Regions from separate parts of the Methylobacterium mesophilicum SR1.6/6 genome, predicted to be linked through region 2. Evidence: predicted binding sites of a transcription regulator. Region 2 holds the regulator's gene; the other holds the start of a gene.
The links. The regulator HrcA, encoded in region 2, represses chaperone genes, less so after heat shock. The targets are predictions, from matches to a motif close to GTTAGCACTCNCNNNNNGNGAGTGCTAAC.
Positions count from the first base shown of each region.

Region 1: groES (co-chaperone GroES) is a predicted target of HrcA. The motif match lies at 1,694-1,722, and genes of this name have one in related genera.

Region 1 is NZ_CP043538.1:3,457,492-3,460,898, forward strand. Features, by position in the region: gene groL (chaperonin GroEL) at 1-1,261, opposite strand, end outside; gene groES (co-chaperone GroES) at 1,333-1,623, opposite strand; gene MMSR116_RS16520 (CorA family divalent cation transporter) at 1,835-2,821, shown strand; gene MMSR116_RS16525 (methyl-accepting chemotaxis protein) at 3,008-3,407, shown strand, end outside.
Region 2 is NZ_CP043538.1:70,209-73,615, reverse strand. Features, by position in the region: partial or broken gene MMSR116_RS00330 (TRAP transporter small permease) at 1-786, shown strand; gene MMSR116_RS31620 (DUF1236 domain-containing protein) at 1,253-1,432, shown strand; gene hrcA (heat-inducible transcriptional repressor HrcA) at 1,482-2,537, opposite strand; gene rph (ribonuclease PH) at 2,719-3,407, shown strand, end outside.

The sequences.
Region 1 (3,407 bases), 3.2 Mb from region 2:
GCAGCAGCGCAGTGCCGCCGCCCGGGACGATGCCTTCCTCGACCGCCGCGCGGGTGGCGTTGAGGGCGTCGTCGACGCGGTCCTTCTTCTCCTTCACCTCGACCTCGGTCGCGCCGCCGACGCGGATCACCGCGACGCCGCCCGCGAGCTTGGCCAGACGCTCCTGGAGCTTCTCACGATCGTAGTCCGAGGTGGTCTCCTCGATCTGCGCCTTGATCTGGGCGATACGGCCCTCGATGTCGGACTTCTCGCCGACGCCGTCGATGATCGTGGTGTTCTCCTTCTCGATGCGCACGCGCTTGGCGCGGCCGAGCATGGGGAGCGTCACGTTCTCGAGCTTGATGCCGAGATCCTCGGCGATCATCTGACCCTTGGTCAGGATCGCGATGTCCTCGAGCATCGCCTTGCGGCGGTCGCCGAAGCCCGGCGCCTTGACGGCCGCGACCTTCAGGCCGCCGCGGAGCTTGTTGACCACGAGGGTGGCGAGCGCCTCGCCCTCGATGTCCTCGGCGATGATCAGGAGCGGCTTGCCGGTCTGAACGACGGCCTCGAGCACCGGCAGCATCGCCTGGAGCGACGAGAGCTTCTTCTCGTGGATGAGGATGTAGGGATCCTCGAGCTCGGCGACCATCTTCTCCGCGTTCGTGATGAAGTACGGGGAGAGGTAGCCGCGGTCGAACTGCATGCCCTCGACGACGTCGAGCTCGGTCTCGGCGGTCTTGGCCTCCTCGACGGTGATGACGCCCTCGTTGCCCACCTTCTGCATGGCGTGGGCGATCATCTGGCCGATCTCGGTGTCGCCGTTCGACGAGATGGTGCCGACCTGCGCGACCTCGTCGGAGGTCGAGACCTTCTTGGCGCGCGAGGTGATGTCCTTGACGGCAGCCTGCGTGGCGAGGTCGATGCCGCGCTTCAGGTCCATTGGGTTGATGCCGGCGGCGACGTACTTGGCGCCCTCGCGGACGATGGCCTGGGCCAGCACGGTCGCGGTGGTGGTGCCGTCACCCGCGATGTCGTTGGTCTTCGAGGCCACTTCGCGCACCATCTGGGCGCCCATGTTCTCGAAGCGGTCGGAGAGCTCGATCTCCTTGGCGACCGTCACACCGTCCTTGGTGATGCGCGGGGCGCCGAAGCTCTTCTCGATCACGACGTTGCGACCCTTCGGGCCGAGCGTCACCTTCACCGCGTCGGCGAGGATGTCGACGCCGCGCAGCATCTTATCGCGGGCGTCGGCGGAGAAACGAACGTCTTTCGCTGCCATTGTGTGCCTCTTAGCTACTGGTTGAACCCCAAGGCCGGGACGGCCTCAAAGGGCGATGACGGGTGATCCGATCAGACGGCGACGACGCCCATGATGTCGGATTCCTTCATGATCAGAAGGTCCTGACCGTCGATCTTGACCTCGGTGCCGGACCACTTGCCGAACAGGACGCGGTCGCCGGCCTTGACGTCGAGCGGGTTGACGCGACCCTGCTCGTCACGGGCGCCGGGGCCGACGGCGACGATCTCGCCCTCCTGCGGCTTCTCCTTGGCGGTGTCCGGGATGATGATGCCGCCCTTGGTCTTCTCCTCGCTCTCGATGCGACGGACGACCACGCGGTCGTGCAGCGGACGGAACTTCATGAGCTGCCCTCTTGCTTCAGGTCTGGAGTTGGCGTTGATGCGGCCGGCGGGACCGCTCGCGAACTCGACTGTTAGCACTCTGTCTCGGCGAGTGCCAAAGACGGCGGCGAGATAGGCTCGGTCCGTGTCCGAGTCAAGGCTGTCGCACCCCCGCGCGACGGTGCGATGACGCGGCGGCGCCCTCTTTCTCCCTCACGGATAACGCGCCCCGATGCTGAACCTGCACGGACCCCACGGCCCGGTGGCATCGCAACCCGGCAGCGCCGTCGCGCCCGACGCCGTGTGGCTTGACCTGAATGATCCAACCTCCGAGGAAGCCGCCGCGGTCGAGGCGGCCACTGGCCTGCGCGTCCCGTCCCGGGCCGCCCTTTCGGAGGTCGAGACATCGAGCCGCCTGCGCCGGGTCAAAGGTGGCCTCTCGCTCTCGACGCCGATGATCACTTTCGAGCAGAGCGCATCGCAGCTGAAGCCGCTGGGCTTCCTGCTCACCAAGGATCATCTCGTCACGATCCGCTTCCACGACCTGCGCGCCTTCGACTCTTCCGCGAAGCGGATCTCCGACGGCGACGGGAGCACGACTCCGAGCGAGATCTTCCTGGTGGTCCTTGAGGAGCTGGTGGACAGCCTCGCCGACGCCCTGGAGGACATGGCGTCGGAACTCGATTCGCTGTCGACCCGGATCTTCGACTTCGACGTCCGCGGCAAAGACCGCCGCCGCCTGGAGAGCCCGCCGCCCCGCCGCCGCGATCTCGCCCTGCGCCGGATCCTGCGCGGCATCAGCAACAGGGGAAAAGTGCTGGGCAAGATCCGCGCGAGCCTGCTGGGCCTGGAGCGGATCGTGCCGTTCGTTTCGGCCGCCTGTGACGGCCTCGGCCTGCCTGAGGACGGCCGGTTCGACACGATCCGGCGCGACATCGAATCCCTCGACGAGTTCGAGACCAGGCTGGCCGAGAACGTTCAGTTTCTCCTCGACGCCGCCCTCGGCCTCATCAACATCGAGCAAAACAACGTCTTCCGTGTCCTGACTGTGGTCTCTGTAGTCGGTGTCCCGCCCACGCTGATCGCCTCGATGTACGGCATGAACTTCAAGCACATGCCGGAGCTGGATTGGGCCTACGGCTACCCCTACGCCCTCGCCCTCATCCTCCTGAGTGCGGTCGCGCCAATCGTATACTTCCGCATTCGCGGATGGTTCTGATATTTAAACGCATATCGAGTAATTTTTCTCCTCATAAAAATTTATGGTCAGTAACACCTCAAATTTTATCGCAAATCTTTGAGTTTTTCGTGGCTAGCAGGAACGAGCAAAACGAAAATAGCTGTCGATTAGACTCTCTTTAACCGAGCGGGCGCTACACGGCGTCAGTTTGGAGCATACGAAATCATGTTCAAGCGGGCGACGTACAGCGAAGCGCAAGCCAAGATCGAAGCGCTCGATCGATCACTGGCCATCATCGAGTTCGGACTGGACGGTCAGGTTCTGAACGCGAATAAAAACTTCCTCAAAGTGATGAAATACTCGCTCGCTGAGGTTGTCGGCAAGCATCATCGCATCTTCGTCGATGACACTTATGCGCAGACAGCCGAATATGCGGCGTTCTGGGACAGGCTGAAAGGCGGCCACTACGTGACCGGGGAGTTCCCCCGGATCGACAAGGAGGGCGCCACCGTCTGGCTGGAAGCGACCTACAACCCGATCCTGGACGCGAAGGGCCAGCCGGTAAAGGTCATCAAGTTCGCCTCCGACATCTCGGCAAAGAAGAAGGAGATCACCCGACTTTTGA
Region 2 (3,407 bases):
ATGCAGATCGATATCGCGGCCGTCGAGACGACGGCGGGGGTTGCACTGACGGGTCCGCCCCTGCGCGCTGGGGGCTGGCTGCGCCGGTTGGACGACGGGCTGGGATACCTCGTGGAGATCCCGGCGGCGCTGCTCGTTCTCGCCGAGATCGGCGTGCTGCTCGGCGGCGTGGTCAGCCGCTACGTGTTCCGCGCGCCTTTGGTCTGGTCGGACGAACTCGCCTCGATCCTGTTCCTGTGGCTCGCCATGCTGGGCGCCGTGGTCGCCTTCCGCCGCGCCGAGCACATGCGCATGACCGCCTTCGTGGCCATGAGCGGCCCGCGCCTGCGCGCCTTCCTGGAGACCATCGCCCTGGTGGCCGGCCTGATCTTCGTCGCCCTGATGCTGGAGCCGGCCTTCGAATTCGCCAGCGAGGAGACCTTCGTCCAGACGCCCGCGCTGGAACTGAACAACGCGTGGCGCGCCGCCGCCCTGCCGATCGGGCTGGGCCTCATGCTGATCGTTGCGGTGATCCGCCTGCTGGAGACCGCCGACTGGCGCCTCACCGCGGGCGCGCTCGTGCTGGGCGCCGGGCTCGCGGCCGGCCTCGTGGCGCTCCAGCCCTGGCTGCGGGACCTCGGCAACCTCAACCTGCTCTTGTTCTTCGTCCTGGGCGTGGGGGGCCTGGTGTTCTCCGGCGTGCCGATCGCCTTCGCCTTCGGCCTCTCGACCTTCGCCTACATCGCGCTGACCACCGACGCCCCGTCGATGGTGGTGGTCGGCCGCATGGACGAGGGCATGAGCCACCGGCGGGATGCGGGGTGGTGCCGGCGGCGCGGAAGGCGGTGGCGCGACGCGCGGGCCCGGCGGCGCCGAGGGCGGTGCGCGCGGAGCCGAGCCGGGCGGACCTGCCGGTCGCGGCGCCGAGGGACCCGGCCGGCCCGGCGGAGCCGCCGAGCGCAACGGTCCCTCCGAGCGCGCTGGTCCGGGCGCCAACCCCGGCGCCGGCGACCGCGGCGATCGTGGTGATCGCGGCAACCGCGAGGAACGCGGAGACCGTGGCGGGCGCGAGCCCGGCGCTGCGGGACAGCGCGGCGGCCGGGACGGTGCCGGACCGAACCAGGGCGGCCGCGGCGCGGCCGGTGAGCGGGGTGGTCGTGGGGGCGTCCGCGAGGGCGGTTCCGCTCGCGGCGCGGTCGGCCGTCTCGACACGCGGCAGCGCACCGAGTTCCGCAGCTCGATCACCCGCCTGGGCGTTTCGCCCCTCCGGGACGTGGCGTTCGGGCTGGCGGTTGGGACGGCGATTCCGCGCTCGGTCACGCTGCACCGGCTGCCGCCCGCGATCGTCACCCTGGTGCCGGAATACGAGGGCTACGAGTTCATCCTGGTGCGCGACGATATCGTGATCATCGATCCCGATACGTATGAGATCGTGGACGTGATCCCGGCCTGACGCATACGATCCCCGGGGCCGGGCGGGCGATGCGCCCGTTCGGCTCCTGCTACCGTCCGCCATCCAACAATTTCGACACCACCCGCGCCGTATAGTCGACCATCGGCACGATCCGGGCGTAGTTCAGTCGCGTCGGGCCGATCACCCCGACCACGCCCACGATCTTCTGCGATCCGTCGCGGAACGGCGCCGCGATCAGCGACGACCCGGACAGCGAGAACAGCTTGTTTTCCGAACCGATGAAGATCCGCACGCCCTCGCCACCCTCGGCACGGGCCAGGAGGTCGATGACGTCCTTCTGGGTCTCGAGGTCGTTGAACAGCAGCCGGATGCGCTCGAGATCCTCGACCGCGCGCAGGTCATCGAGCAGGTTCGCCTGTCCGCGCACGATCAGCTGGCGCGCCTCTGACGGGCCGACCGGCGTGGCGAGCCCGGCATCCACGAGGCGCTCGGTGATCGCGTCGAGCTCGCGTTTCATGGCCTTGCGTCCGGCCTCGATCTCGGCGCGCAGCGATCCCAGCGTGCGGCCCTGCAGCCGGGCATTGAGGAAGTTGGTTGCCTCCTGAAGCGCGCCTGCCGGCAGGCCCGGGGGCAGGTCCACGAGGCGGTTCTCCACGGAGCCGTCGTCCGAGACCAGGATCACCAGGGCGCGGGCGGGATCGAGGCGGACGAACTCGATGTGCTTGAGGTTCACGTTCGCCTTGGTGGTCAGGACCACGCCGGCGCCGCGCGACACCCCCGACAGCATCGTCGATGCCTCGGCGAGCGCCGAGTCGAAGGTGTGGCCGGACGCGGCCGCCCGCATCTGCGCCTCGATCCGGGCCTGCTCGTCCTGGCTGACGTCGCCCAGTTCGAGCATGGCGTCCACGAAGAACCGCAGACCCAGCTCTGTCGGCAGGCGGCCGGCCGACGTGTGGGGCGCGAAGATCAGACCGGAATGCTCCAGATCCGCCATCACGTTGCGGATCGAGGCCGGTGACAGAGTCATCGGAAGGATTCGCGCCAGATTGCGCGATCCCACTGGCTCCCCCGTCGTCAGATAACTCTCGACGATCTGGCGAAAGATCTCCCGGGCACGCTCGTTGAGCGCGGCAAGCGCCTGCATGGACTGGCCGTTCGTCACTCTGAAGGTCGGATCTGTCACGCAATCATCCTGTGGTCCGATCATGTCCGGACGGCCGTCAAGGATCAATCCGCCGGGATCGATCAGCCGGGCGCTGCTTGCCCGCGGTAACGGCTCGGCCTATGAGCCCGGCCCTCGATCTCCTCGACAGAAAGGGCCCGCAATGCGGCCTTCCAAGCGTGCCGCCGACGAGTTGCGGTCCGTCAGCCTGGAGCGCGCGGTCTCGCGCTACGCCGAGGGCTCCTGCCTAGTCAGCTTCGGCAACACCCGGGTGCTCTGCACCGCCTCCCTGGAAGAGCGGGGTCCGCCGTGGCTGCGCGGTTCCGGCAAGGGATGGGTCACGGCCGAGTACGCCATGCTGCCGCGTGCGACGCACGAACGCACCCGCCGCGAGGTCGGTTCCGGCAAGCCCTCGGGGCGGACCCAGGAGATCCAGCGGCTGATCGGCCGCTCGCTCCGCGCGGTCACCAACCTGCCGGCGATCGGCGAGCGCCAGATCACCATAGATTGCGACGTGATCCAGGCCGACGGCGGCACCCGCACAGCCGCCATCACCGGCGCCTGGGTGGCGCTCCACGATTGCTTCACCTGGATGCGGGCCCGCTCCATCATCTCGGTCGATCCGCTGCGCGACCACGTCGCGGCCGTGTCGTGCGGGCTGTACAAGGGCACGCCGGTCCTCGACCTCGACTACGCCGAGGATTCCGCGGCCGAGACCGACGCCAATTTCGTGCTGACAGGCCGGGGCGGCATCGTCGAGGTGCAGGGCACCGCCGAGATGGAGCCGTTCTCGGAGGACCAGCTCCTCGAGTTGCTGCGGCTCGCCCGCGCCGGGACCGACCGGCTGGTCGC